One region of the Streptomyces sp. JLYT201 genome, then DNA from elsewhere that is predicted to be linked to it. Evidence: riboswitches for the same ligand, from Rfam matches in the RefSeq annotation. Region 1 holds a riboswitch; each other region holds the start of a gene.
The links. Region 1 has a riboswitch for cyclic di-AMP ahead of AC5WAM_RS16440 (C40 family peptidase). Riboswitches for the same ligand answer to the same signal wherever they lie in the genome.
Positions count from the first base shown of each region.

Region 2: it holds a riboswitch for cyclic di-AMP, as region 1 does, so the genes downstream of both, AC5WAM_RS11490 (M23 family metallopeptidase) here and AC5WAM_RS16440 (C40 family peptidase) in region 1, are expected to answer to the same signal.
Region 3: it holds a riboswitch for cyclic di-AMP, as region 1 does, so the genes downstream of both, AC5WAM_RS24185 (transglycosylase family protein) here and AC5WAM_RS16440 (C40 family peptidase) in region 1, are expected to answer to the same signal.
Region 4: it holds a riboswitch for cyclic di-AMP, as region 1 does, so the genes downstream of both, AC5WAM_RS21840 (M23 family metallopeptidase) here and AC5WAM_RS16440 (C40 family peptidase) in region 1, are expected to answer to the same signal.

Region 1 is NZ_CM182551.1:4,079,483-4,086,459, forward strand. It holds gene AC5WAM_RS16430 (M23 family metallopeptidase) at 1-632, shown strand, start outside; gene pcrA (DNA helicase PcrA) at 695-3,157, opposite strand; cyclic di-AMP (ydaO/yuaA leader) riboswitch at 3,451-3,606, shown strand; gene AC5WAM_RS16440 (C40 family peptidase) at 3,615-4,907, shown strand; gene AC5WAM_RS16445 (hypothetical protein) at 5,000-5,353, opposite strand; gene AC5WAM_RS16450 (C40 family peptidase) at 5,696-6,811, shown strand; gene AC5WAM_RS16455 (LuxR C-terminal-related transcriptional regulator) at 6,945-6,977, opposite strand, start outside.
Region 2 is NZ_CM182551.1:2,916,833-2,923,809, forward strand. It holds gene AC5WAM_RS11475 (bifunctional acetate--CoA ligase family protein/GNAT family N-acetyltransferase) at 1-1,471, opposite strand, end outside; gene AC5WAM_RS11480 (HPr family phosphocarrier protein) at 1,650-1,931, shown strand; gene AC5WAM_RS11485 (GntR family transcriptional regulator) at 2,325-2,996, opposite strand; gene AC5WAM_RS11490 (M23 family metallopeptidase) at 3,285-4,118, opposite strand; cyclic di-AMP (ydaO/yuaA leader) riboswitch at 4,132-4,292, opposite strand; gene AC5WAM_RS11495 (M16 family metallopeptidase) at 4,554-5,936, opposite strand; gene AC5WAM_RS11500 (M16 family metallopeptidase) at 5,960-6,977, opposite strand, start outside.
Region 3 is NZ_CM182551.1:5,763,563-5,770,539, reverse strand. It holds gene AC5WAM_RS24210 (NAD(P)/FAD-dependent oxidoreductase) at 1-24, opposite strand, end outside; gene AC5WAM_RS24205 (Ppx/GppA phosphatase family protein) at 467-1,423, opposite strand; gene AC5WAM_RS24200 (DUF501 domain-containing protein) at 1,624-2,145, opposite strand; gene AC5WAM_RS24195 (FtsB family cell division protein) at 2,176-2,673, opposite strand; gene eno (phosphopyruvate hydratase) at 2,755-4,035, opposite strand; gene AC5WAM_RS24185 (transglycosylase family protein) at 4,303-5,043, opposite strand; cyclic di-AMP (ydaO/yuaA leader) riboswitch at 5,048-5,233, opposite strand; gene AC5WAM_RS24180 (LysM peptidoglycan-binding domain-containing protein) at 5,425-6,531, opposite strand; gene AC5WAM_RS24175 (cytochrome P450 family protein) at 6,661-6,977, opposite strand, start outside.
Region 4 is NZ_CM182551.1:5,227,090-5,234,066, forward strand. It holds gene AC5WAM_RS21825 (alginate lyase family protein) at 85-1,299, shown strand; tRNA gene AC5WAM_RS21830 (tRNA-Met) at 1,369-1,442, shown strand; gene AC5WAM_RS21835 (PP2C family protein-serine/threonine phosphatase) at 1,720-2,829, shown strand; cyclic di-AMP (ydaO/yuaA leader) riboswitch at 3,061-3,229, shown strand; gene AC5WAM_RS21840 (M23 family metallopeptidase) at 3,242-4,384, shown strand; gene AC5WAM_RS21845 (aldo/keto reductase) at 4,632-5,576, shown strand; gene AC5WAM_RS21850 (PrsW family intramembrane metalloprotease) at 5,579-6,916, opposite strand.

The DNA of each region.
Region 1 (6,977 bases):
GCGGAGGCGACGACGACACCAAGGAGACGCGGGCGGCCTCCGCCCCGGACACCGCGTCCGTGCAGCCGTCCGCCGCGAACAACAAGCTCGACACCCAGCTGGCCAACCTCTCGGCCGACGCGGGCGACTTCGCCGACCGCGCGAGCCGTACGCAGGAACGTATTGACCTCAAGGCCGCCAAGGACGCCGCGCACAGGAAGGCGGTCGCCGAGGCCGCGCGCAAGGAGCGGCTGCGCCCGAAGTTCGCGCTCCCCGTCGCCCAGCACGGCCTGAGCGCGTACTACGGCCAGGCGGGCATCAACTGGATGTCGCAGCACTCCGGCATCGACTTCCCGGTGTCGTACGGCACGCCCGTGATGGCCGCGACCGACGGAGTCGTCTCCACGAAGTGGAACAGCGCCTACGGAAACATGGCGATCGTGACCGCCAAGGACGGCACGGAGACGTGGTACTGCCACCTCTCCACGCACAAGATCTCCAACGGCCCCGTGAAGGCGGGCGACACCATCGCCTTCTCCGGGAACTCCGGCAACTCCACCGGCCCCCATCTGCACTTCGAGGTGCGCCCCGGCGGCGGCTCGGCGATAGACCCCCTGCCGTGGCTGCGCAGCCACGGCCTGGACCCGACGTAGGCGGACGCGAGCACCGCCGCCCTCTTCGTGGAGGCGGCCGGGACCCCTCCACGAAGAGTCGCTCAGAGCTTCTCGACCGGCGCGTACCGCAGCAGCAGGCGCTTCGGCTTCTCCCCGCCGAAGTCCACCGTCGCCTCGGCGTTCGCCCCACTGCCCTTCACACCGACCACCGTGCCGAGGCCGAACTGGTCGTGCGTGACGCGGTCGCCCACGGCGAGCGAGACCACCGGCTTCTCCGCCGCCCGGCGCGTGGCAAAGCCCTGCGCGCCCCCCGCGCGCGAGCGCGACGACGACAGCGAGGACGCCACTCCCCCGGCGGGCCCCGACGAGGCGGGTGCGCCGACGGAACCCGTCCGCTTCCACTCCAGGTGAGCCGCCGGGATCTCCTCCAGGAAGCGCGACGGCGGGTTGTACGAAGGCTGGCCCCAGGCGCTGCGCATCGAGGACCGCGTGAGGTAGAGCCGCTCCCGCGCGCGCGTGATGCCGACGTACGCGAGGCGGCGCTCCTCCTCCAGCTCCTTGGTCTGGCCGAGGGCGCGCATGTGCGGGAACACGCCGTCCTCCATGCCCGTCAGGAACACGACGGGGAATTCGAGGCCCTTGGCGGTGTGCAGCGTCATCAGCGTGATGACGCCCGAGCCGTCGTCCTCCTCGTCGGGGATCTGGTCGGAGTCGGCGACGAGCGCCACCCGCTCCAGGAAGTCGGACAGCGACCCCGCTTCGCCCTCCTGGCGCTCCTGCTCGAACTCCAGGGCCACGGCGGCCAGTTCCTGGAGGTTCTCGATGCGCGTCTCGTCCTGCGGGTCCGTGGAGGACTGCAACTCGGCCAGGTACCCGGTCCGTTCGAGCACAGCCTCCAGGACGACCGCCGGGCCCGCGCCCGACTCGACGACGGTGCGCAGCTCCTCCATGAGGGCGTTGAACCGCTTGACGGCGTTCACCGAGCGGGCCGCCATGCCGTACGCCTCGTCCACGCGGCGCAGGGCCTGCGGGAAGGAGATCTTCTCGCGCTGCGCGAGCGCGTCGATCATGGCTTCGGCGCGGTCGCCGATGCCGCGCTTCGGCACGTTCAGAATGCGGCGCATCGGTACGCCGTCCTCCGGGTTGGCGAGGACCCGCAGGTAGGCCAGGACGTCGCGGACTTCCTTGCGCTCGTAGAAGCGGACGCCGCCGACGACCTTGTAGGGCAGGCCGACGCGGATGAAGATCTCTTCGAAGACACGCGACTGCGCGTTCGTCCGGTAGAAGATCGCCACGTCGCCGGCCTTCGCGTCGCCCGCGTCCGTGAGGCGGTCGATCTCGTCGGCGACGAACTGCGCCTCGTCGTGCTCGGTGTCGGCGACGTAGCCGGTGATGCCGGCGCCCGCGCCCGCGTTCGTCCACAGGTTCTTGGGGCGGCGGCTCTCGTTGCGCTCGATGACCGCGTTGGCGGCGCTGAGGATCGTCTGCGTGGAGCGGTAGTTCTGCTCCAGGAGGATCGTGGTGGCGTCCGCGTAGTCCTCCTCGAACTGGAGGATGTTGCGGATCGTGGCGCCGCGGAAGGCGTAGATGGACTGGTCGGCGTCACCGACCACGCACAGCTCGCCGGGCGCCTCGCCTTCCTCGCCCTCCGCCGGAGCGGGGCCGACCAGCTCGCGCACCAGCGCGTACTGCGCGTGGTTCGTGTCCTGGTACTCGTCGACCATGACGTGCCGGAAGCGGCGGCGGTAGTGCTCGGCGACGTCCGGGAAGGCGCGCAGGAGGTGCACCGTCGTCATGATCAGGTCGTCGAAGTCCAGGGCGTTGGCCTCGCGGAGGCGCGACTGGTACATCGCGTACGCCTGGGCGAGGGTCTTCTCGAAGCCGTCGGCGGCCTGGGCGGCGAAGTCCTCCTCGTCGATCAGCTCGTTCTTCAGGTTCGAGATCTTGGCGCTGAAGGACTTCGGCGGGAACTTCTTCGGATCCAGGTCCAGGTCCCGGCAGACCAGGGCCATCAGGCGCTTGGAGTCCGCGGCGTCGTAGATCGAGAACGAGGACGTGAAGCCCAGCTTCTTGTACTCGCGGCGCAGGATGCGCACGCACGCGCTGTGGAACGTCGACACCCACATCGCGCCCGCGCGCGGGCCGACGAGCTGCTCGACGCGCTCCTTCATCTCGCCCGCGGCCTTGTTCGTGAACGTGATCGCGAGGATCTGGCCGGGGTGCACCCCGCGCTCGGCGAGCAGGTACGCGATGCGGTGGGTCAGTACGCGGGTCTTGCCGGAGCCCGCGCCCGCGACGATGAGCAGGGGGGATCCCGCGTGCACGACGGCCGCGCGCTGATTCTCGTTCAGCCCGTCGAGGAGCGCCGCCGGGTCGAGGGCCGGACGGGGGGCGCCGTCCCGGTAGTACCCGTCCCGGGGTGCGGGCGCGTCGAACTTCCCGTCGAACAGGTCGTCCGGAATCGGCTCCGGAGCGCTGTCCTCGGGCGGCGGCGGGGGCTCCTCCTCAGCGCCCTGCGAGGGCTTGAGGTCCGCCAGGAAGCTGTCGTCAAAGAGGCTGCTCATCGCCTCCCGAGTCTAGGCGGCCCCACTGACAAACCACCCCGGGTTCCGGCCACCACCGCGGCCGCCCGGCGCCGTCCACGGGGTGCCACCGGACGGTCACGCCGGGCCACGCCGCAGGTGAGCCGCGTCGCGGCGGCGCCGGGGAGGGCACGGGGGTGCGGAAAGTCACGAAAACGTATCGGGCATATCGAACATCAATCTTCCCCCGCGCCACAGGAGTTGGCTAGCGTGCTCCGCGGGCCGCACGTCCCCCCAAACCGGCGAACCACGCCGGGCCGCGCGGCCTCCGCCGAGTCCGACGCGCGCCGATCCCGACGTGTCCGGAGCCGGGGACCCACCATGATCCTGGGGTGAATCCGTCCCGCTGCGCCTCGCACGGGCCGGTAGGGCAGCCCTTCCGAACCGCCCGAACCCGACAGCTAACCCGGTAGGCGGTCCACGGAAGGAGTCGCCTCCCTTGGCGTCGCACCGCAAGCCGCGCACCCGCTCCCCCCTGGCACGCAGCGCCCCCGCACTCGGCATCACGACGGCCGCGCTGACCTCCGTAGCGCTCTTGTCACAGAGCGCGAACGCGGCACCGTCCGCCCCCGCGAAGCCCACCAGGCCCGCCGAACCGAGTCTCGAAGAGGTGCAGAAGAAGGTCGACGACCTCTACCACCAGGCGGGCGTGGCCACCCAGAAGTACAACTCGGCCAAGGAACGCACCGACAAGCAGCGCAAGCACGTCGACAAGCTCCTGGACGACGTCGCCGAGCGCACGGACGACCTGAACGAGGCCCGTCGGCAGCTCGGCTCCTTCGCGGCCGCCCAGTACCGCACCGGCGCCGTCTCCGAGACCGCCGCCCTGATGCTCGCCGACGACCCGAAGGGCTTCTTCGACCAGAACCACCTCGCGGACCGGCTCACCCACCGCCAGAAGAAGGCCGTCGACGACTACCAGACCCAGCAGGTGGCGGCCACCAAGCAGCGCGCGAAGGCCGCGAAGAGCCTGAAGACGCTCAGTGACTCCCGTGACGAGCTGAAGGCGAGCAAGCGGACCGTCCAGAGCAAGCTCGGCGAGGCCCGCACCCTCCTGTCGAAGCTGACCGCCGAGGAGAAGGCGCGGCTCGCCGCGATCGAGAAGCGGAAGGAGGAGGCGGCTCGGCGCAAGGCCGCCGAGCTGGCGCGCGAGCAGGCGGAGGAGGAGCGCAAGCGGAAGGCCGAGGAGGCCCGGAAGGAGCGGGAGCAGGGCTCCGGCGGCGGCTCGGGGACGGGAGCCGGGTCGGGCGCCGACACCGGGTCCGGCACCGGCACCGGCACCGGCACCGGCTCGGGATCGGGCACGGGATCCGACTCTGATTCCGGTTCGGGTTCCGGTTCTGGTTCGGGTTCGGGTTCCGGGAACACGGACGGCGGGTACGCCGCGAAGGCCGAGAAGGTGATCGGCTTCGCCGAGAAGCAGATCGGCAAGCCCTACGTATGGGGCGCCACGGGCCCCGGCTCCTACGACTGCTCCGGGCTCACGCAGGCCGCGTGGAAGACCGCCGGAATCTCGCTGCCCCGCACCACCTGGGACCAGGTGAAGGTCGGCACGACGGTGTCCACGTCCAGCGCCAAACGCGGTGACCTGGTCTTCTTCTACGACGACATCAGCCACGTAGGGATCTACATAGGCAACGGCAAGATGATCCACGCCCCCAAGCCGGGCGCGAACGTACGCGTCGAGTCGATCTACTACATGCCGATCCACAGCGTGGTCCGGCCCGCCTGACCCGTCTCCGTAGGAGGGCGACACGTTTTCGGCCCTCTCCGTAGAGGTGTCGCTCTTCTACGGAGAGGGCCGAAAACGTGGGCAGCGGGCGGTTACGTCCACAGGACGGCGATGAAGATGTTCGCCGTCGTCAGCGCGCCGACCGCGCCGAACATCGCCTTGTCGACCTTCTCCTCGTCGCGCTTCAGGTACACGAGCCCGAGGATCACGACGAGGACCGCCATCTTGATGCCGATCTTGAGGTTGTTGACCTCGTTGTCGTCGGCCTGGTTCAGGCCGACCAGGGCCACGCCCGTGATCAGCATGGTGAGCGCGCCGTGCAGCATCGGGGGGCTGAAGCGGGCCGTGCCGTCACCCATCGCCTTCATCTGGGTCAGGAAGCCGCCCAGGAGCGAGGCGATGCCGATGATGTGCAGGCCGACGAAGAGATGGATGAGTACGTCCATGGGGCGGAGCCTAACCGGGCCCGTATCACCCCCCTCCAGGCAGGTGGACCACAAACACCACATCGGTCACAGGAACGGGTGAAGCGGGCGCCGACCGGCCGCCGGAGCGGTCGCGCCCGGTCACGAGCGGGCCGCGGGCGCCACTTCCGCACAACAGGTCACGACCCGGTGACGGCGAGGTTTAGCGTCCATGACCGGTGACCGGCTCCCCACCGTCGTCCGGACCAGGGACGGCAGCCGGACATCACCGCCGAGAAGTCCGGCGGCGCCCCGTTCCCCCTGTGCGCGGCGCCGCCGGACCCGTACCCGGACCTGGCCACTGTGGAAGGACGTGAAGCCTCCGTGGCACAGCACCGCAAGCCGAAGCAGCGCTCGCTCAGCGGCCATACGGCCCGTACCGCCGCCACTCTCGCCCTCGCGTCGGCCGCCACGGCGACCGCCTTCGAGGGCACCGGGCACGCCGAACCACGGCTCTCCCTCGGCGAGGTGCGAGCCAAGGTCGACCGGCTCTACCGCGAGGCCGAGGTCGCCACCGAGAAGTACAACGGCGCCAAGGAGAAGGCCGACCGGGCCGAGGAGACCCTGCGGGACCTGCGCGACGAGGCCGCCCGCAAGACGGAGCGGCTCAACTCGGCGCGCCAGGGCCTGGGCTCACTGGCCACCGCCCAGTACCGCGCCGGAGCCGTCGACCCGTCCGTCCAGCTCGCGCTCTCCGCCGACCCGGACGCCTTCCTCGACCGGGCCACCCGCGCCGACCACGCGGGTCGGCGCCAGGCCGCCGAGGTCGCCGACGTACGGCGCCAGGTCAGGGAGCTCGACCAGCTCCACACCGAGGCGGACGACACGCTCGGGGACCTCAAGTCCCGCCAGGCGGAGCTGAGGAAGCACAAGAAGACCGTGACCGGGAAGCTCGGCGAGGCCAAGCGGCTGCTCGCCCGGCTGACCGCCGACGAACGAACGCGCCTCGCCCGCGCCGAGCGCGCCGAGCGCGGTGAAGGCGGCCACGGCACAGCGGGCTCCGACGGCCCCGACGGCCCCGACAGCTCCGGCCGGGCCTCCCGGGACGACGCGCGCGGCGCGGCCCCGGCGGGCGCCGTGAAGGCTCCCGACTCCCGCGCCGCGAAGGCCGTCTCGTACGCCTACAAGGCGCTCGGCAGCCCCTACGTCTGGGGCGCCACGGGCCCGAACGCCTTCGACTGCTCCGGCCTCACCCAGGCCGCCTACCGCGCGGCGGGCGTCTCGCTGCCGCGCACGACCTACGCCCAGATCGACGCGGGCCGCCGCGTCGGACGCTCCGAACTCCGGCCGGGCGACCTGGTGTTCTTCTACTCCGGCATCAGCCACGTCGGCCTCTACGTGGGCAACGGCCAGATGATCCACGCCCCCAACCCCAGCGCTCCGGTCCGGCTGGCCCCCATCGACCAGATGCCGTTCGCGGGGGCCACACGGGTGGCGTGAGGGCCGCACGGAAGCAGGACGGGCGGGAGAAGCCACCGGACGGTCGCGGGGCGGGCAGAGCGTCGGCACGGGACGGGCGAGACGCCGGGGCAGGGCGGGCGAGACGCCAGGGCGGGGCGGGGCCGGGGGCCCGTCAGACGAGCCGTCGGGCCGTCGCCCACCTCGT
Region 2 (6,977 bases), 1.2 Mb from region 1:
TCGCGGCGGCGGCGCGGCGGGCGAGGCGGGTGAACTTGCGGGGGTTGCCGATGGATTCCAGGTACATGAGCGCGACGTCGGTGTCGGGGTCGTCGTACCAGTACTGGAGGACGTCGTTGCCGGAGACGTCGGCGCGGTTGCCCGCGCTGACGAAGGACGACAGGCCCGCGCCGCGGCGGTGCAGCCGGGACAGCAGGGCGATGCCGATGGCACCGGACTGGGTGAACAGGCCGATGCGGCCGGCGGCGGCCAGTTCGGGGGCCAGCGAGGCGTTCAGGCGTACGGCGGAAGCGGTGTTGATGACGCCGAAGGCGTTGGGGCCGATGAGGCGCATGCCGTAGGAGCGGGCCTGACGGACGAGTTCGCGCTGGCGTTCGAGCCCTTCGGGGCCGCTCTCGGCGTATCCGGCGGAGAGGACGACGAGGCCCTGGACGCCGTGTTCGCCGCACTCGGCGACCGCTTCCGGCACGTGCTCGGCGGGGACGGTGACGACGGCGAGGTCGACGGGCCCGGCGATGTCGCGCACGGAGCGGTGCGCGGGGACCCCCTCGACGCCCTCGGTGGTGGCCCGGTCCGCGAAGGCGCGGTTGACGGCGTGGACGCGGCCGGTGAAGCCCGCGCGCAGCAGGTTGCGCAGGACGCCGCGGCCGACGCTGTCCTCGGCGCGGCCGACGCCGATGACCGCGACGGAGCCGGGCGCGAGCAGCCGCTGCACGGAGCGGGCCTCGGCGCGCTGTTCGCGGGCGTGCTGGACGGCGACGGAGCGGTCGGTGGGCTCCAGGTCGAGTTCGAGGCGCACGACGCCGTCCTCGAAGCTGCGCTGCTGCTGGTATCCGGCGTCCGTGAAGACCTTCACCATCTTGGTGTTGGCGGGCAGGACTTCGGCGGCGAAGCGGCGGATGCCGCGTTCGCGGGCGACGGCGGCGATGTGTTCGAGCAGCGCGGAGGCGACGCCGCGGCCCTGGTGGGCGTCCTGGACGAGGAAGGCGACCTCGGCCTCGTCGGCGGGCGCCGCTGCGGGGCGGCCCTGGGCGTCGATGCGGTCGTAGCGGACGGTGGCGATGAACTCGCCGCCGATGGTGGCCGCGAGCCCGACGCGGTCCACGTGGTCGTGGTGCGTGAAGCGGTGCACGTCCTTGGCGGACAGGCGGGGGTAGGGCGCGAAGAAGCGGTAGTACTTCGACTCGTCCGAGACCTGCTCGAAGAAACTGACCAGACGGTCGGCGTCGGCGGCCGTGATGGGCCGGATGCGGGCGGTGCCGCCGTCGCGCAGCACCACGTCGGCCTCCCAGTGGGAGGGGTAGGGGTGCTGGTCCGCGCCCGTTGCCGGGGCGGAGGCGGCGTCGGCCGCGGGGGCCTGCGGGGCGGCGGGCACGGGCGCGAGCGGGGCAGCGGGCGCCGTGCCGTACGCCGGAGCGTGCGCGGCGCTGTCCGACGAGGTGTGTGCTGAGCCGTCCGCCGGGGTCTGCATGGGGCCAGGGTACGGGTCGCGCGGGCGCCGGGCCCGGGGCAATGTAGGAGGGGTCGAAGGCGCTCGGGTGGCGGGACGCGGCCCGTGGGGCAGCGCTCCGCCGGTCCTGCGGGAGCACTCGGGTCGGCATGAGACACTGGTCTAGACAAGTGTGAGACACCTGGAAGGGCAGCAACACATGGCTGAGCGCCGCGTCAACGTCGGCTGGGCCGAGGGCCTCCACGCCCGGCCCGCCTCCATCTTCGTCCGTGCGGCCACGGCCTCGGGCGTCCCCGTGACGATCGCCAAGGCCGACGGCAACCCCGTCAACGCGGCCTCGATGCTCGCGGTGCTCGGCCTGGGCGCGCAGGGCGGCGAGGAGATCGTGCTCGCTTCGGACGCCGAGGGTGCGGACGCCGCCCTGGACCGGCTGGCGAAGCTCGTCTCCGAGGGCCTCGAGGAGCTCCCGGAGACCGTCTGACACGGTCGGACACAGCGTGCCGGAGCCGCGTGAGCCACTGGGTGGCCACGCGGCTCCGTCGTGTTTTCGGGGCGCCCCCGAGGCGCGCCCGTGCGGAGTCCCGCCCGGCGAACGCCTTGGGTGAATTCACGAGCCGGTGGCGCACCACCGGTGGCACAAAGGCGGCACCCCCGGCCGGTAAATCCGGCGGGGAATTCCCACGCGCGCCTGCCGGGCTTTCACAACGCGGCGTATGAGGGCGCATACGCGCACTTCGGGTGCGTGCACTCCGCATATGAGCCCCGCATACGAGTCCCATGGCCGAGTCCCGCGTACAGGATACGGACCCCGTGTACGAGGCTCCTGTTAATCCTGTGTACGAGGTTCTCGTTAGTCCTGTGTACGGGGTGCCTGTTAATTCCGTACGCCTACTTTGTTGACGGCGCGTTGCGAACCCCTCACGCGCCCGGCGCGCGGTCGGTACGCGGACGCCGTGCGCTCGGCGTGCAGGAGCGTGAGCGCGCGGGCCCGGTCGGCGTCCTGGCGGGCGACCGCGTCGACGACCGCGGCGTGACCGGCCCACAGGTCCGTGGCCGCGGCCTGCGCGTCCGCCACGTACATCCAGGCGACCTTGTGGCGCAGTTGGGTGAGCAGGGCGATGAGGCCGGGGCTGCCGGAGGCCTGGGTGAGCGTCTCGTGGAACCAGCCGTCGAGCGCGCGCAGGTCCTCGCCGCCGCGCCGGGCCCGCTCCTGGCCGAGCCGCACGAGGCCGCGCAGGACCTTCAGATGGGCTTCGGTGCGGCGCTGGGCCGCGCGGGCGGCCGCCAGCGGCTCCAGGAGCGTACGGACCTCCAGGAGGTCGGCGGCGTCCTGCTCGGTCGGCTCGGCGACGCAGGCGCCCGCGTGCCTGCGGGTGACGACGAAGCCCTCGGCCTCCAGGGTGCGCAGGGCCTCGCGCACGGGGACGCGCGAGACGCCGTAGCGGCGGGCGAGGAGTTCTTCGGTGAGCCGCGTGCCGCGTTCGTAGACACCGGAGACGATGTCGTCCCGGATGGCCGTGCAGACCGAGTGCGCGGGAATGCGCATGACGGACCTCCGCTTTAATGCCCGCGAAACGCGTCGCGCGACGCGTTGAAGACGCCGGTGCGACGACTCCATGGACGCTGCCAGGACGGACTCTATTGCAGATGGCCGCATTTTCCGATGGGGCACCGGAATCCATGGATATCTTTTGGCCAAAGGTGTGCGCGGCGGCACGCTTACCGGTCGTGGACGCTTAGGGCCCGAGCCGTGCCCCGATGCCGAAAGCCCCGGCTCGGTGAGCCGGGGCTTTCGGGACGTGCGCGGGCGCGGGGCGCTCGCGCCGTCGATGCGTCAGACGGCCACGCCGTGGGAGCGCAGGTAGGCGATCGGATCGATGTCCGAGCCGTACTCGGCGCCGGTGCGGGCCTCGAAGTGCAGGTGCGGCCCGGAGGAGTTGCCGGTGGAGCCGGAGAGGCCGATCTGCTGACCGGGGGTGACGGCCTGGCCGACGGTGACGCTGAGGGACGACATGTGGCCGTACTGGGTGTACGTGCCGTCGTTCATCTTGATCACGACGTTGTTGCCGTAGGCGCCGCCCCAGCCCGCCTCGACGACGGTGCCCGCGCCGACCGCCTGCACCGAGGTGCCGGACGCGGCGTGGAAGTCGATGCCGGTGTGGCTGCCGGAGGACCACATGCCGCCGCCGGCCTTGTAGGAGGTGGAGACGTAGGAGCCGGCGACCGGGGCCACGTAGGCGTTCAGGCGCTTGCGCTCGGCGTCACGGGCGGCGCGCTCGCGGGCCCGCTCCTTGGCCTCCTTCGCCGCCTTGGCCTCGGCCTCCTTCTCGGCCTTCTCCTTCGCGGCGGCCTCGGCCTTGCGCTTCTGCTCGGCGGCCTTCTGCCGCGCCGCCTCTTCCGCCTTCTTCTGGGCGGCGGCGTCGTTGGCGGCCTGCTTCTGGGCGGCGGCCTGGGCGTCGATCTCGTCGGCCAGCGTGTCGTTGATGGCGATGGCCTGCGTGAGGCCGGTGCTCGCGTGGTCCGCGGAGCCGTCGGCGGCGAGGGCCGGAGCGGCCAGGCCCGAGATGACACCGGTGGTGGTGAGGGCGGCGACGCCCGCGGCGCTGGCGGTGGTGCGCGTGATGCGGCTCGGACGGCGGTGCTTGCCGGTCGGGCGGATGAGCGCCATGAAGCGGCTGGTCCTTTCCTTCCTTCTCGCCTACCGGGTTAGCTGACGGGTTCGGAGCAGGAAGGTCTCCTACGGACTCCTCGCCTCGCGGCAAGGGGACCGATTCACCCCAGGGACGTGTGGGTCCCCGGCTCCCCTGGCTCGCGCCGTACGGGGACTCGGCGATGACTGTGCGGTGCCGCGGGCGCGGCGTACTGCGTGACGTACAGCCGCACTGACGCTAAACGTCTCATCTTTCAATCGACAAACGGATCCCGCCTTTTGTAGCGCACGCCACACGGCAGACACCCAACCTCCATGTCAATTCGGACATATGGCGGCATGCCGGGACCCCGGAGGCTTCCTGCGCCTCCGGGGTCCCTTGGGTTACGCGGCGTTCATTCCGGTTTGCCCCTTGCGGCCCGGTGGGGCCGCTTCACGGCGTGTGTGCCGCAATCAGCCGGTGACAACCGTCACTTCGCCGATGCCGAGGGCCCTGACGGGCTCCTCGATCTGTGCGGCGTCACCGACGAGCACCGTCACCAGACGGTCACTCGGGAACGCGCTCACGACGGCCGCGGTGGCCTCCACCGTGCCCGTCCCGGCCAACTGCCGGTACAGGGTCGCCTGGAAGTCGTCCGGCAGTTCCTGCTCCACCTGGTCGGCGAGCGTCGCGGCGACGGCGGCGGCCGTCTCGTACTTCAGCGGGGCCACGCCCACCAGGTTCTGCACGGCGACGTCGCGCTCGGCGTCCGTGAGGCCCTCGGCGGCGAGGGTGCGCAGGACCTTCCACAGGTCGTCGAGCGCCGGGCCCGTGTTCGGCGTGTCCACGGAGCCGCTGATGGCCAGCATGGCGACGCCCGGGGCGCCCTCCGGGGACCGCGGGGCCGCGGAGCGCAGCACCTGGCTGAAGGCGCGCACGCCGTACGTGTACCCCTTCTCCTCGCGCAGGACGCGGTCCAGGCGCGAGGTGAGGGTGCCGCCCAGGCAGTACGTCCCGAGGACCTGCGCCGGCCAGACGATGTCGTGCCGGTCCGCGCCCACGCGGCCGATGAGGAGCTGCGTCTGGACGGCGCCGGGGCGGTCCACGATGACGACGCGGCCGGTGTCGTCGGCGGTCACCTGGGACATCACGTGCGGCTCCGCCGACCCGCCCGTCCAGGCGCCGAGGGTGTCGGCGAGGACGGCGTCGAGGTCCGTGCCCGTGAGGTCGCCGACCACGACGGCGGTGGCCGTGGCGGGGCGCACGTGCTTCTCGTAGAAGGCGCGTACGGCCGCGGAGTCGATGGCGGTGACCGTCTCCTCGGTGCCCTGGCGCGGGCGCGACATGCGCGAGGTGGCCGGGAAGAGCTGCTTGGCCAGCTCCTTGGCGGCGCGGCGCGCGGGGTTGGCGGTCTCGTGCGGGATCTCGTCCAGGCGGTTGCGGACGAGGCGCTCGATCTCGCCGTCCTCGAAGGCGGGCGCGCGCAGCGCGTCGGCCAGCAGGCCCAGGCCCTTCGCCAGGCGGGAGACGGGCACTTCGAGGGAGAGCCGGACGCCGGGGTGGTCGGCGTGCGCGTCCAGCGTGGCGCCGCAGCGGTCCAGCTCGGCGGCGAACTCCTCGGCGGAGTGCTTGTCGGTGCCTTCGGAGAACGCCCGCGCCATGATCGTGGACACGCCGTCCAGGCCCTGCGGCTCGGCGTCCAGGGGCGCGTCGAGGTGGACCTCGACGGCGACGAGCTGCTGGCCGGGGCGGTGGCAGCGCAGCACCGTCAGGCCATTGGCCAGGGCGCCGCGCTCGGGGGCCGGGAAGGCCCAGGGCTTGGCCGTGCCCGCCTGGGGCTGCGGGTGGAACTGCATCTTCACAGACGTCTCAGCCTCGCTCACTTCGCCGCCTCCTCTTCCTGCTGGGTCTCGGCGGCTTCCTGCTGGGTCTCGGCGGCCGTGCCGTCCGCGCCGTCGGCGTCCTCCGCGGCGGCCACCGGCTCGTACACCAGGACCGCGCGGTTGTCGGGGCGCAGGCGCGCCTTGGCGACCTCCTGGACCTCGGCCGCGGTGATGTCGAGGACGCGCTGGACCGCGGTGAGGGCGAGCTGCGGGTCACCGAAGAGCACGGCGAACCGGCACAGCTCGTCCGCGCGGCCCGCGACCGTGCCGAGACGGTCGAGCCACTCGCGCTCCAACTGGGCCTGGGCCCGTTCCATTTCCTCCGGGGTCGGGCCCTCCTCGGCGAACCGGGCGAGCTCCTCGTCGACGGCGGCCTCGATGACGGGGACCTCCACGTCGCCCGAGGTCTTCACGTCGAGCCAGCCGAGCGAGGGCGCCCCGGCGAGCCGCAGCAGGCCGAACCCGGCGGTCACCGCGGTGCGGTCGCGGCGCACCAGGCGGTTGTAGAGCCGGGAGGACTCGCCGCTGCCGAGCACCGTCAGGGCCAGGTCGGCCGCGTCGCACGCGCGCGTGCCGTCCTGGGGCAGGCGGTAGGCGGCCATCAGGGCGCGGGCCGGGACGTCCTCCTCGACGACCTCGCGCAGCTCCTCGCCGATGCGCTCGGGCAGCGAGCCGTCGCGCGGCGGCTGCTTGCCGTCGTGCCCGGGGATGGACCCGAAGTACTTCTCGACCCAGGCGAGCGTCTGCTCCGGGTCGATGTCGCCGACCACGGACAGGACCGCGTTGTTCGGCGCGTAGTACGTGCGGAAGAAGTTCCGGGCGTCCTCGAGGGTGGCCGCGTCCAGGTCGGCCATGGAGCCGATCGGGGTGTGGTGGTAGGGGTGGCCCTCCGGGTACGACAGGGCGGTGAGCTTCTCGAAGGCCGTGCCGTAGGGGACGTTGTCGTAGCGCTGGCGGCGTTCGTTCTTCACCACGTCGCGCTGGTTCTCCATGGACTCCTCGTCGAGTGCCGCC
Region 3 (6,977 bases), 1.7 Mb from region 1:
CCTGGGACGCTCCGTGGTGCTCATGCCATTGAGTATCCACCCCCTCGGAGGGGGTCGCTCGTGCGCCCCTTCACAAGGATGGGTGGGGCCTCTGCTACACTTCGCCGCCCACGTGACGGAGGTCATGACACCTCAGGGGAACCAGCCGGTGCCGCGAGTCGTTGTCAACCCCTCGTGAGCAGCCACTCCGGGCCGCAACACCGGGTGAACCACTCCTCGGTTCACACCCCTGTAACACCTGCGATGCGCCGCGAGCGTCAGTCTCGCGCCTTCAAAACCCCGCCTGCGGGCCCGAAACTCCTCGGAACCACGCCCTACTGGGCCGTTTTCCTTGTGAAGAACTTCACGAACTTTCCCGACGGAGTGTCGCCGCCGGGCCGCCGAAGCCGCCCGACGGCTGCTCAAACGACATCCGCCCCGCTCAAGCGATGATCCACCGGGCCCCGCCGAGGAGACCCGCGCGGGGCTACGCGCCGAGCTCCTCCGCCACCTTCCAGGCGATGCCGTCCAGGATGTCGTGTTCGCTCACGACCACCTCGCGGGCACCGACCCGCTCCATGATCGAGAGCAGCACGAGGGCGCCCGCCGCGATCACGTCGACCCGGCCCGGGTGCATCACGGGGATCGCCGCGCGCTCGGCGTGCGTCGACTGCGCGAGCCGCTCCACGATGGCCTTGACCTGCTCGTACGAGATGCGCGAGTGGTGGATCGCGGCGGACTCGTACGCGTCGAGGCCGAGCGCGATCCCGGCCACCGTGGTGACCGAGCCCGCGAGCCCCACCAGGGTCCGCGCCTCGCGCAGCGGGACTGTCTCCTCGGCCAGGTCGAGCGCCGCGGCGATGTCCGCGCGGACGGCGGCGAGCTGCTCGGCGGTCGGCGGGTCGGTGACGGCGCCGTCGCGCACGAAGTGCCGCTCGGTCATGCGCACGCAGCCGACGTCCACGGAGCGGGCCGCCCGGACGCTGCCGTCGCCCACGACGAACTCCGTGGAGCCGCCGCCGATGTCCACGACGAGGTAGGGCGTCTCCAGGTCGGCGCGGCCCGTCAGCTCCTTGGTGGCGCCCGTGAAGGAGAACTCCGCCTCCTGGTCGCCGCTGATCACCTCCGGCTCGACGCCGAGGATGTCCAGGACGCCGCGGACGAACTCCTCGCGGTTCTCCGCGTCGCGCGACGCGGAGGTCGCCACGAAGCGGGTGCGCTGCGCGCCGTGCTCCTTGATGACGGCGGCGTACTCGCGGCAGGCCGCGAAGGTCCGCTCCAGGGCCTCGGGGGCCAGGCGGCCCGTCTTGTCCACACCCTGACCGAGGCGGACGATCTGCATGCGGCGGTCGAGGTCGACGAGCTCGCCGGTCCGCGGGTCCGCGTCCGCGACGAGGAGGCGGATCGAGTTCGTGCCACAGTCGATGGCGGCCACGCGGGTCACGCTGGGTGCTCCTTTGCGTTGACGGGTAGGGGGCAGCGGGGGGCTGTGCCCACCCGTTCCGCCCTGCGGAACGATGGCCCACACCGGGAAGACGGACGATCAGGCGCTCCGCGTCGGGGCCGGTCCTCGCACAGCTGGGGCTTGCGGGTGGGCGGGTGGGGGGCGATCCCGCCGCGGTAGCGGCGGGTCCGGGTACCTGCTCAGCCCTCGGCAGGAGAAACGCACGGGCCCTTGCGCCACCACTCCGGGAGCATGGCGATGGCCTCGTCGCCCAGGGGGTTCACGCCGGGGCCCGCGGCCAGGGAGTGGGCGACCAGGACGTGCAGGCACTTCACGCGGTCCGGCATGCCGCCGGCCGAGGGAAAGCCCTCCAGGACCTCGATGGAGTCGCGCCGGGCGATGTAGTCCTCGTGCGCCGCGCGGTACGCGGCGGCGAGCTCCGGGTCGGTCGCGAGCCGCTCCGTCATCTCCTTCATCACGCCGTTCGCCTCCAGCGTGCCGATCGCGGAGGCCGCGCGCGGGCACGACAGATAGAACGTCGTCGGGAACGGCGTGCCGTCCTCCAGACGGGGGGCCGTCTCGACCACGTCCGGGTTGCCGCAGGGGCAGCGGTGGGCGATGGCCCGCAGGCCGCGCGGCGGGCGGCCCAGCTGCTCCTGGAACGCGGCGATGTCGGCGTCCGTGGGCGCGGTGGACTCGGTCTGGGGCGGGGGCGTTTCCATGCCTGTCTTTCGGTGGGTGCGAGGGTCGGATCAGTTGTCGTCGGGACGGCCCGCGGCGCCGGAGCCGTCCGCCTTGTCGATGCCGTCCCAGACGTTGGAGTACCAGGGCCGGTCGGTGCCGCCCCCGTCGGGGCGGTGGCGGTCGGCGGCCTGGGGGTCGATCACCGTGAAGCCGGTCTCGCCGGGCATCACGTAGTGCAGCCGGTCGCGGATGCGCTGCTCGGCGTAGGCGTCGTCCTGCCAGCGGGCCTTCTCGTCGCGCAGGCGCTCGACGTTCTCGCGGTGCTCGGCCTGCTTCTGCCGCTGCTCGGCGATCTCGGCGCGCTGCGAGACGTACTGCCGTATCGGGTAGGCGAGCGCGACCACCAGCGAGCACACCACGAGGACGAGCAGCGCCGCGCGCCCGGTGAGCCGCGAGCGGCGGGCCTGGCGCTTGGTCTGGGAGCGGTAGACGCGCTCCGCGGTCTGCTCGCCGAGCAGCTTGAGCCGCGTCGCGGTGGAGAACCGGTCGCGGTTCCGCACTGCCATGTCCGCCTCCCCACTACGTGCGTACGTCCCCGCACACGGTACGGGACCGAGTACGGGGACGTACGTACGACTGGCTAGGCCTCAGCCCTTGAAGCGCGGGAACGCGCTGCGGCCGGCGTACACCGCGGCGTCGTCGAGGATCTCCTCGATGCGCAGGAGCTGGTTGTACTTGGCGACGCGGTCCGAGCGGGCCGGGGCGCCGGTCTTGATCTGGCCGCAGTTCACCGCGACGGCGAGGTCGGCGATGGTGACGTCCTCGGTCTCGCCGGAGCGGTGGGACATCATGCACTTGAAGCCGTTGCGCTGGGCCAGCTCGACGGCGTCCAGGGTCTCGGTCAGCGAGCCGATCTGGTTGACCTTGACGAGCAGCGCGTTGGCGGCGTCCTCGTCGATGCCGCGCTGGAGGCGCTCGGGGTTGGTGACGAAGAGGTCGTCGCCGACGATCTGGACCTTGTCGCCCAGCTTCTCGGTGATGATCTTCCAGCCGTCCCAGTCGTCCTCGTACAGCGGGTCCTCGATGGAGACCAGCGGGTACGCGGAGACCAGCTCGGCGTAGTAGTCGGTCATCTCGGCGGCCGAGCGGGACTTGCCCTCGAACTCGTAGGAGCCGTCCTTGTAGAACTCGGACGCGGCGACGTCGAGCGCCAGCGCGATCTGCTCGCCCGGGACGTAACCGGCCTGCTTGATGGCCTCGACGATGAGGTCGAGGGCGGCGCGGTTGGACTCCAGGTTCGGCGCGAAGCCGCCCTCGTCGCCGAGGCCGGTGGACAGGCCCTTGTTCTTCAGGACCTTCTTCAGCGTGTGGTAGACCTCGGCGCCCCAGCGCAGGGCCTCGGAGAAGGACTCAGCGCCGATCGGGGCGATCATGAACTCCTGGATGTCGACGTTGGAGTCCGCGTGGGATCCGCCGTTCAGGATGTTCATCATCGGCACCGGCAGCAGGTGCGCGTTCGGGCCGCCCAGGTAGCGGAAGAGCGGCAGGTCGGAGGCCTCGGAGGCGGCGTGGGCCACGGCGAGGGAGACGCCGAGGATGGCGTTGGCGCCGAGGGAGCCCTTGTTGTCCGTGGCGTCCAGGTCGAACATGGCCTGGTCGATCAGGCGCTGCTCGGTGGCGTCGTAGCCGACGAGCTCCGGGCCGATCTGCTCGATGACGGCGAGGACGGCCTTCTCCACGCCCTTGCCGCCGTAGCGGTTGGCGTCTCCGTCACGGAGTTCGATGGCCTCGAAGGCGCCGGTGGAGGCGCCGGACGGGACGGCCGCACGGCCGGTGGAGCCGTCGTCGAGGCCGACCTCGACCTCGACCGTGGGATTGCCTCGGGAGTCCAGGATTTCCCGGGCTACGACGACGTCGATGGACGGCACGAGCATCTCCTTATGGGATGTGACGCGGGGTACGCGGGGGTACTAGGGGCCGCGCTGGCCCCTGCGACACGAGCCTAACCGGCTCCGGGGCATCGGCCATCCGACCGCCCAGCACATGGACGGACCGACGGACCGAACGCGGATAGTTCCCTCAGCAAACAAACTACCGGACAAAAAGGTACCGCCCCGGTGCGGCGGGGGGACGCGCACCGGGGCGGTAGCCCATGGGGACGGGGCGGCTCCGGGCGCTGCCGGGGCCGGGGCGGGTCAGCTGAGGTGCAGCTGCTGGCCCGGGTAGATGAAGTCGGCGTCGGAGACGATGTCGTCGTTCAGCTGGTACAGCTTCTGCCAGCCGCCCTTGACGTCGTGCTCCTGGGCGATCTTGGACAGGGTGTCGCCGGACTCGACCTTGTACTCGCCGTCGCCCTTCTTCACGACCTTGCCGGTCGGGGTCTGGACGGTCTTCTTCTCGACCTGCGGGGCGGCCTGCTGCGGCTGGTGCTGCGGCTGCGGCTGCGGCTTGGGAGCGGCCTGCTGCTGCGGCTGGGCCTGCTGCTGCGGCCGCGGCTTGTTCTGCTGCTGCGGCTGCTGCTGGCCACCGCCGGAGGAGCCGCCGCCGGTGTACGGGGAGCCGGACAGGCCCACGCCGCACTTCGGCCACGCGCCCTTGCCCTGGCCCGCGAGGACCTTCTCGGCGATCTCGATCTGCTGGGCCTTGGAGGCCTTGTCGGCGGTCGGCGCGTACTTGGTGCCGCCGTACGCCGCCCAGGTGGAGGCGGAGAACTGGACGCCGCCGTAGTAGCCGTTGCCGGTGTTGATGGACCAGTTGCCGCCGGACTCGCACGCGGCGACGCGGTCCCACTCGGCGGGAGTGGCGGCGTTGGCCGTGCCGGCCGCCATCAGCGGGGCGGCGACAGCGGCACCGGTGACACCGACGACGGTGGCGGCGCGGGTGGCCTTGTCGAGCTTGGTCGGACGACGGTGCTTGCCCTTGCCGGAACGCAGCATGAAGTGATCCCCTCACCGACGCCTGCGAGGTGAGCTGTCGGGTTCGGGCGGGTGAGTGCCCGGCCGCACGTCCTAGCGCGCGACTTCACCCCTAGCCGTGTCCGTACGTCCCGCGGTCTGGCGACCGCTCAACGTCCGGGCCCGGCACTTACCTTGGGTCCCCCGCTCCTGCCTTCGGCGCTCGAAGCGACGACTGTTCCCGTCCGGCCGTTGGCAGGATTCGGCGTACCGACCGGCGGGGCCCGCTGTGGCGAGCGGTCATGACCGTAGTCAGGCAATCAGCCGAATTTCAAAGACGATCAGGGCTTCTGAGACCCATCTCTCACTTGCCTCTCACCGTCTTTAAACCGGACATTCATCGCGAACTGCCGGGCTTTCGGCCTACTTCCCGCCCGGCTTCCCCTCCGTCACTTCCTTGTCCTCGGCCCCCAGTTCGAGCCGCTGACCGGGGAGGATGAGGTCCGGGTCGGAGCCGACGGTCTTCTTGTTGCCCGCGTACAGATCCGTCCAGCCGCCGTCAAGGTCGTGGCTGTCGGCGATCGCCGAGAGGTTGTCGCCGGAGCGGACCGTGTACGTGCCCGCGGCGCGCCCGGCGGCGGGGACGTCCCGCGCGTCGCCGCGCGAGGCGTGGCGCCCGGGGCCGGTGTCGCCGGACGGGGCGTTCTCGTCGGCGCGGTCGCCGCGGTGGCGGCCGGAGGTGCCGTCCCGGGACGCGTCGTCCGAGCCGGGCCCGGCGCTGTCGGACTCCCGCGGCGAAGCGCTGTCGTGCGCACCGGACTTGTCGGAGCCGTCGGCGGCGGGCTTGCGGTGCTTGCCGCCGCGCCCGTCGCTCTTCTCGCCCGCCTCGGCGCGGTCGGCGCCGCCGTCCCGGCTGTCCGCTTCGTGACTCTTGTCTCGCGCGCCGGCGGAACCGCCGGGCCTCTCGGCCTTCCCGGAGCCGTCCGCGTCCGTGGCGGCGCCCGCGCGCTCGCCCTTCGCGTCCTTCTCCTCGCCCGCGCCCTTCTTGTCCTTGTCCTTCTCCTTGCCCTCGTCCTTGCCGGACGTCGCGGACCCCTCGGAGTCCGCGGGGCGCGGCGGGGACGTCGGCAGGCCCGGGTCGACGTCGGCGGCCTCGCCGCCCTTCGTCAGGCCGGCGGCCGGGGCGCAGTTCGGCCAGGCGTCGGGGCCCCGGTCGGCGAGCACGTTCTCGGCGACGTGGATCTGCTGGGAGCGGCTCGCCTGGTCGGCGCTCGGCGCGTAGGACAGGCCGCCGTACCGCTCCCAGGTGTCCTGGGTGAGCTGGAGGCCGCCGTAGTAGCCGCTGCCCTTGGCGCTCCACGCGCCGCCGCTCTCGCACTCCGCGACCTTGTCCCACGTCTCGGCGTCCGCCGCGCTCGCGCTCGACGCACCGAGGAGCGGGATGGCGATGGCGGATCCGGTGACGCCCGCCGTGACGAGGATCGCCGGGACCTGGCGGGGGCGACGGTGACGGCCTTGGCCGGAGAGCATGCAGGTGCCTTTCGTGGACGACAGGTCGGGCGCGGCGCGAGCGCGCGAGCGCGCGGGTGCCGGGCCGTCGTGAACGTAGCGGCACTCGAACGCCAGTCACAAGTCGGTTCAGCCGAGATCACGCGAAAGTCACATTGTTGACGGCCCATCAGCACGAGTGACCCGCGGGGCGGGTGTGAAACGCACCGGCAACGTCCTGAGGCCCCGCATGATGAGCCCCCCGCGCCACCTCAACTCCTCAGGGGCCGCGGCCAGTTGCAGGTCGGGCAGGCGGCGCAGCAGGGTGGCGAGGGCGGTCTGCCCCTCCAGGCGGGCGAGCGGGGCGCCGAGGCAGTAGTGGATGCCGTGGCCGTAGCCGAGGTGCTGGTTGTCGCGGCGGGAGAGGTCGAGGCGGTCGGGCTCGGCGAAGCGGTCGGGGTCGCGGTCGGCGGCGGCGAGCACGACGA
Region 4 (6,977 bases), 1.1 Mb from region 1:
GTCATGCCCGGCCGCCGGATCCGCGGGGGCGTACGCGACCGCCGGATCCGCAGGGGCGCACGCGACCACCGGATCCGCGAGGTCATGCGCGGCCGCCGGATCCGCGCGGCGGCGCTCGCCCTGCTCCTCGCCCTCGCCGCCCCGGCCTGCGGCGGCTCCGACGCCGACGGGCCCGGCGACGCGGCCACCGCCCCCGCCCGCCGCGCCGACCTGCCCTTCAACCATCCGGGCGTCCTCGTCAGCAAGGCCCAGCTCGACCGGGTGCGCGCCCACGTCGCGGCCCGCGAGCAGCCCTGGCGCACGGCGTACGAGCAGCTGCGCGCCAGCAAGTACGCGGCCGCCGACTACCGTCCGAAGCCGTACGCCGTGGTCGCCTGCCCGCCCGGCAACGAGCCGGGCCAGGGCTGTGTGGAGGAGCGCGAGGACGCCCTGGCCGCGTACACCCAGGCGCTGCTCTACAACGTCACCGGCGACCGCGCCCACGCCGAGAAGGCCATCGCGATCATGGACGCCTGGGCCCGGGTCGTCACCCGGCACACGGAGGCCAACGCGGGGCTCCAGACCGCCTGGGCCGCCACCTCCTGGGCGCGCGCGGCCGAGGCCGTGCGCTACACCTACGACGGCTGGGCCGACGGCGACCTGCTGCGCTTCGAGCGGATGCTCCGCACCGCCTATCTGCCCCAGGTCGTGGCCGGTTCGGTCGAGTCCAACGGCAACTGGGACCTCGTCATGGCCGACGCCGTCATCGGCATGGCGGTGTTCCTCGACGACCACGCGGCCTTCGAGGAGGCGGTGCGCCACTTCCGCGGCCGTGTGCCCGCGTACTTCTATCTGAAGTCCGACGGGCCGCTGCCCGTGGCGCCCCGGGGCAGCGACCTCGACACGGCGGCCGAGCTGAGCCGCTACTGGTTCGGGCAGAAGAGGTTCGCCGACGGGCTCGCGCAGGAGACCTGCCGCAACTTCAAGCACGCCGGGTACTCCCTGGCCGCCACCGCCCACATCGCCGAGACGGCCTGGCACCAAGGCGTCGACCTGTACGCCGAGGTCAAGGACCGGCTGCGGGCCGCGTTCGAGTTCCACTCCGGCTACCAGCTCGGCGCCACCGCGCCCGGCTGGCTGTGCGGCGGCAGGCTCCAGCGCGACCTCGGGCCCGACACGGAGGTCGGCCTGAACCATCTGCGCGGCCGCCTCGGCATGGACCTGCCGAACACCCGGAAGCTCACCCTGGAGCGGCGCCCGGAGGGCACCGACGACCTGTTCGTGGCCTGGGAGACGCTCACGCACGCGGAGAACACCTGAGGCGCGGAGGGCACCTCGGGTACCAGTTCGCGTTCTGTGCCCCTGATGGCGTACTGTTGGGTTCACCGACGCGGGGTGGAGCAGCTCGGTAGCTCGCTGGGCTCATAACCCAGAGGTCGCAGGTTCAAATCCTGTCCCCGCTACTGAAGAGCCGAAGGCCCGGAATCCCCAGGGATTCCGGGCCTTCGGCGTTCCCGGGCGCCGCCAGGAGGCGCACGCCGTCCGCGCGGGCAGGCGCGCCACCGCCCCGCGCCAGGGCGCACGCTGCCCGCCGGATCACCCACTCGGAGCACGCCGGGTCGCCCCCGGGCCGCAACGCGGGAAGCCTTGGGCCGATGCGGCGGGTCTGCGGCGGGAGTCGAGCGGTGGTTGCTTTGGGCGGTGGGGGCCTCCGTGCCGGTGCCGGTCCGGGGACGTGCCATGGGCGCTGAGGGCCGGGCGCCGCGGCGCGAGCGGGCCCTCACCCGTGTGCTGCCCCCGCTCCTGATCGTCTTCGGGGTCGCCTTCGACGCGCTCACGCCGCCCCAGTTCACCGCGTCCCCGCTGTTCGCCGCCGCGCCCCTGATCGCGGCCCCGTTCTTCTCGCTCGGCACCACCGTGGCGACGGCCGCCGTGTCCTGCGCCGCCGTGCTCGCCCTGCGCATCGACAACCACTCGGGCGTGGACGTGGAGGTCGTCACCTCGTTCGTCACCATGCTGACCGTCGGTGCCCTCGCCGTCGTGATCAACCGCGTCGTCCGCCGCGGCGACGCCCGCCTCGCCTCCGCCCGCTCCATCGCCGAGGCCGCGCAGCGGGCCGTCCTGCCGCAGCCGGACCCGCGCATCGGCGGCCTGGACGTCGCCGCCCGGTACGAGGCCGCGCAGGCCGACGCCTTCATCGGCGGCGACCTGTACGCGGTGCAGGACACCCCGCACGGCGTCCGGCTGATCGTCGGCGACGTACGCGGCAAGGGCATGGGCGCGGTGGCCGCCGTCGCCGTCGTCATCGGCGCCTTCCGCGAGGCGGCCGAGCAGGAGGCCACCCTGGAAGCCGTGGCGCAGCGCCTGGAACGCGCCCTGGCGCGCGAGGGCACGCGGCGCGACGGGCTCGACGCCTTCGAAGGGTTCACCACGGCGGTCCTCGCGGAGATCCCGCACGGCGGCGGCAGCGTGCGCCTGGTCAACCGCGGCCACCCCGAGCCGCTGCTGCTGCGCGCCGACGGGCACCTGCGCGTGCTCTCGCCCGCCGAACCCGCGCTGCCGCTCGGCATGGGCGACCTCGGCGCCTGGCCCGACCGCGCGGACGAGACCGACTTCCCGCCCGGATCCACGCTGCTGCTCCACACCGACGGGCTCAGCGAGGCCCGGGACGCGCGGGGCGCCTTCTACGACCCCGCGGCCCGGCTCGGCGGCCGCGTCTTCTCGGGCGCGGACGCCCCCGACGCGCTCCTGTCCACGCTCGTCGCCGAGGTCCTGGACCACACCGGCGGCGGCGCCACCGACGACATGGCGCTCCTCGCCGTACGACGACCCGTCACGCCGCGTGACTGAACGGAGTCCCAGCGCACTGCAACTGACGACCCGTCATCCGCGAGTGAAGATCGATTTCGCTGCGCAGCGTCATGACGCGCGCTCAACTCGCCCTATTCCCAACCTTGATGTCCCGTTGTGTTTGTGGCGTAAGCGTTAACGATCAACTCGAACAGCTTGGAATACCGCCCCGCTGTCTATTAACGTTCGATAACGCAGCGCGGTCGTCCCAGCCGTCACACCCGGCGGCTCCGCGCGCACGCGCCTAATCCCGCAAGGGAGCCGGGGAACCACCATCTTGGGGTGAATCGGACGCCTCTCGCGCACGCGGACCCGTATCCGCCGTGCACGAGCAGCGGCCGTAGGAGACCTTCCTGCTCCGAACCCGTCAGCTAACCCGGTAGGCGAGAAGGAAGGAAAGGAGTGCGCCCCCGTGGCGTCCAACCGGCCTGCCCCAGAAGCGCTCTGCATACCCCACGGCGGTCTCATCGAGGGCGCCGACGGCGGCGAAGGACCCGGGGGACACACCGGGCACGCCGACCACGCCGAGGCCTCCGCGCCCGCCGGGTACGCCGGTTACGCCGCCCAGGAGCCCCCGGCCTCCTGGGAGGAGTGGAACCCCACCGCGGAGACCGTCCGCCCCGTGCGCGGCAAGCACCGCATCCACAAGAAGGGCGGCGGCGGCCTCGCCCGCAGCTCCACCGTCCTCGGCGTCGGCGTCATCGCCGCCGTCGGCGCGGGCGGCATCGCCACCGCGCAGGGCGGCAAGCCGCCCGTCTCCATCGCCCTGCCGGACCTCGCGTCCGTCGCGGACTCGCTGCCCGGCGTCGGCGCCCTGGTCGACGGCGACGACACCGCCGCACCGGCCACCGCCGCGGCCGCGGCGCCGCTCAGCTCCGCGGGCGTCACCGGCGCCGACGCCGAGCGGGGCACCACGGACGCGGGGGAGGCCCTGCGGGCCCGCATCCTCCAGCAGGCCGAGAACCAGCACCGCCAGGCGGACGACGCGCAGCGCAGGCAGGCCCAGGACGCGGCCGTGGCCAGGGCCGCCGCGACCGCCACGGCCCAGCAGGGCAAGGCGGCGGCCGAGGCCAAGGCGAAGGCCGCGGAGGAGAAGCGGAAGAAGGCGGAGGCGGCCCGCAAGAAGCGCGAGGCCGAGCGCCTCGCGAAGCTCGCCAAGAGCTTCACGCTCCCCGTCTCCTCGTACGTGCTGACCTCGCACTTCGGTGACTCCGGCTCCATGTGGTCCTCCGGCAGCCACACCGGCCTCGACTTCGCGGGAGCCAGCGGCACCCCCCTCAAGGCCGTCCACTCCGGCACCATCACGGAGGCCGGCTGGGCGCGCGCGTACGGCTACCGCACGGTCCTGAAGCTCGATGACGGCACCGAGATCTGGTACTGCCACCAGTCCTCGCTCTCCGTCAGCGTGGGCCAGAAGGTCAGCACCGGCGACGTCATCGGCCGCATGGGCGGCACGGGCAACGTCACCGGGGTCCACCTCCACCTGGAGGTCAGGACGGGCGGCGCGGCCATCGACCCGCTGTCCTGGCTGCGCGGCAAGGGCCTGACGCCCTGATCCCGCCCGCGGCCAGCTGACGGCTGAGCGCCGACCGCTTGGCCGCCGGCCGCTGACCGCGAAGGGCCCTCAGACTCCGGCGGCCCTGGCGACGACCCCCCGACGCCAGGGCCGCCGGTTCCCCGTTGCGCGGGCCTCCCCGGCCGGGTTGGGCCTCCCCGGCCGGGTTCCACATGCTGGAATCCATTGTCTGGAATCCGCCGTCCGCCGCCGGAATTCCCGACTTCGCAAGGGTGTTGGCGCCGGTATGACCACTCTTCGCCCTCTGGGATCGTCCGACCTCGAAGTCTTCCCGCTCGCCCTCGGCGGCAACGTCTTCGGCTGGACCGCTGACCAGGACCAGTCCTTCGCCGTCCTCGACGCCTACGCCGCCGCGGGCGGCAACTTCATAGACACCGCGGACGCCTACACGTTCTGGGTGCCCGGCAACAAGGGCGGCGAGTCCGAGACCGTCCTCGGGCGGTGGATGGCCGAGCGCGGCAACCGCGACGACGTCGTGGTCGCCACCAAGGTCGGCGCGCTGCCCGAGTACAAGGGCCTGTCCGCGAGCACCATCAAGGCCGCCGCCGAGGAGTCGCTGCGCCGCCTCGGCACCGACTACATCGACCTGTACTACACGCACTACGACGACCCGTCCGTGCCCGTCGAGGAGTTCATCACCGCCCTCGACGAACTGGTGCGGTCCGGCAAGGTGCGCGCGATCGCCGCGTCGAACATCACCGCCGAGCGCCTCCAGGAGTCCCTCGACTTCTCCGACCGCGAGGGCCTGGTGCGGTACGTGGCGCTCCAGCCGCACTACAACCTCGTCTCGCGCGACACCTACGAGGGCCCCCTCCAGGAGATCGCGTCGCGCTCCGGGCTCGCCGCCGTCCCGTACTTCGGCCTCGCCGCGGGCTTCCTGACCGGCAAGTACCGCCCGGGCACGCAGGTCGACAGCGCCCGGGCCGAGAAGGCGGGCGAGTATCTGGCCACCGAGCGCGGCCGCCGCGTCCTCACGGCCCTCGACGAGGTGGCCGAGGCCCATGACGCGCAGGTCGCCACCGTCGCCCTCGCCTGGCTCGCCGCGCAGCCCACCGTGGCGGCGCCGATCGCCTCGGCCCGCACCCTGGAGCAGCTTCCGGCGCTCCTCGCGGTGGGCGACCTGGAGCTGACCGAGGCCGAGCTCGCGGCCCTCACGGCGGCCTCCGCCTGACGTCAGGGCCGATAGGGGTTGTGGCACGGGGGAAGCACCGGGCCGTACGCCCCGACGGGCCCGTACGCGGCGTGCGGCAGCGGCACCAGGACCGGGGCCGTCGCCCGCGCCGCGTACCCGAGCGCGGGCGCGGCCACGGCCCTGCGCTCCCACAGGGCCTGGAGGAGCTCCCGCTCCCGCGCGACGAAGTCGGCGCCCGCCCTGCCGTGCCGGGCGCGGTGGCGCAGGAGCGCGAGGGCCGTCGCGCAGGTCTCGTACTCGACGACGGTGCGGCCCGCGGGCTTGCCCAGGTGGAAGGCCGCGTAGTCACGGGCGAGCGCGCGGGCCGGCAGGGAGCCGAGCGCGTGGGGCTCGGGCGCGGTGAGCCAGCCCGCGGCCACGTACACGGGCAGCTCGTCGCGCACGAGGCGCAGCTCGCGCCGGCGCAGCCAGACGGCCAGCCAGGTGAGCAGCCCGAAGACCGGCAGCATGAAGGTCGCGTAGACGACGAAGAAGCCGTACTCGCCGAAGCCCGCGGAGCCGTTCCAGAAGGCGTGCAGGCCCATCGCGAGGAGCAGCCCGGCGCACGGCAGCAGCGTGCGCCGGGCGGTGTGGTGCTCGGCGGTCACGGCGGCGGTGCCGAAGCCGATGCCGGTGAGCACGGTGAAGAGCGGATGCGCGAACGGTGACATGACAACGCGGACGAAGAAGGTCGCGGCGGTCACCGAGGCGAGGCCGCTCTCGCCGCTGAGCTGGTCGGTGCCGAAGGCGTTGCCGAGGTAGAGGATGTTCTCGGTGAACGCGAAGCCGGTGGCGGTGACGCCCGCTATCACGAACCCGTCGACGACCCCGGTGAAGTCGGCTCTGCGGAACAGGAAGACGAGCAGGACGGCCGCCGCCTTCGCCGTCTCCTCGACGACGGGGGCTATGACGGTCGCGCCCAGGGTGTCCGCGCTGGTCGGGTCGGCCGTCGCGGTGGCTATCCAGCGGGTCGCGAAGCTGTTCGCCATGATCGCGATCAGTGCGGCCGCGCAGGCGCCCCAGGAGAAGGCGAACAGCAGGTTCCGCCAGGGCCCCGGCGCCACCCGGTCCAGCCAGCGGAACGCGGCGATCAGCAGCGGCACGGGGAGCGTGGCGAGGCCGAGCCCCACCAGGAAGCCCTCGGTGCCGGTCTGCTCGCGCACCAGGGCGAGGATCACCAGGCCGGAGAGGGCCAGCAGGATGACGAGGCCCGTCGCCCGGATGGCCCCGCGCTGCCACCAGCGCGGACGCCGGGGCCCGGCTGCCCCGGCGGACGCGTCGGACCCGGCGGGCCCGCCGGGCGGCGTCGGGTGGCTCGGGAGTGCGGGGCTGGTGGCCACGGATCGACCCTAACGAGGGTTGCGGCGGGCCGCGACGGTGCCTCGGCGACGACGGGCGGCG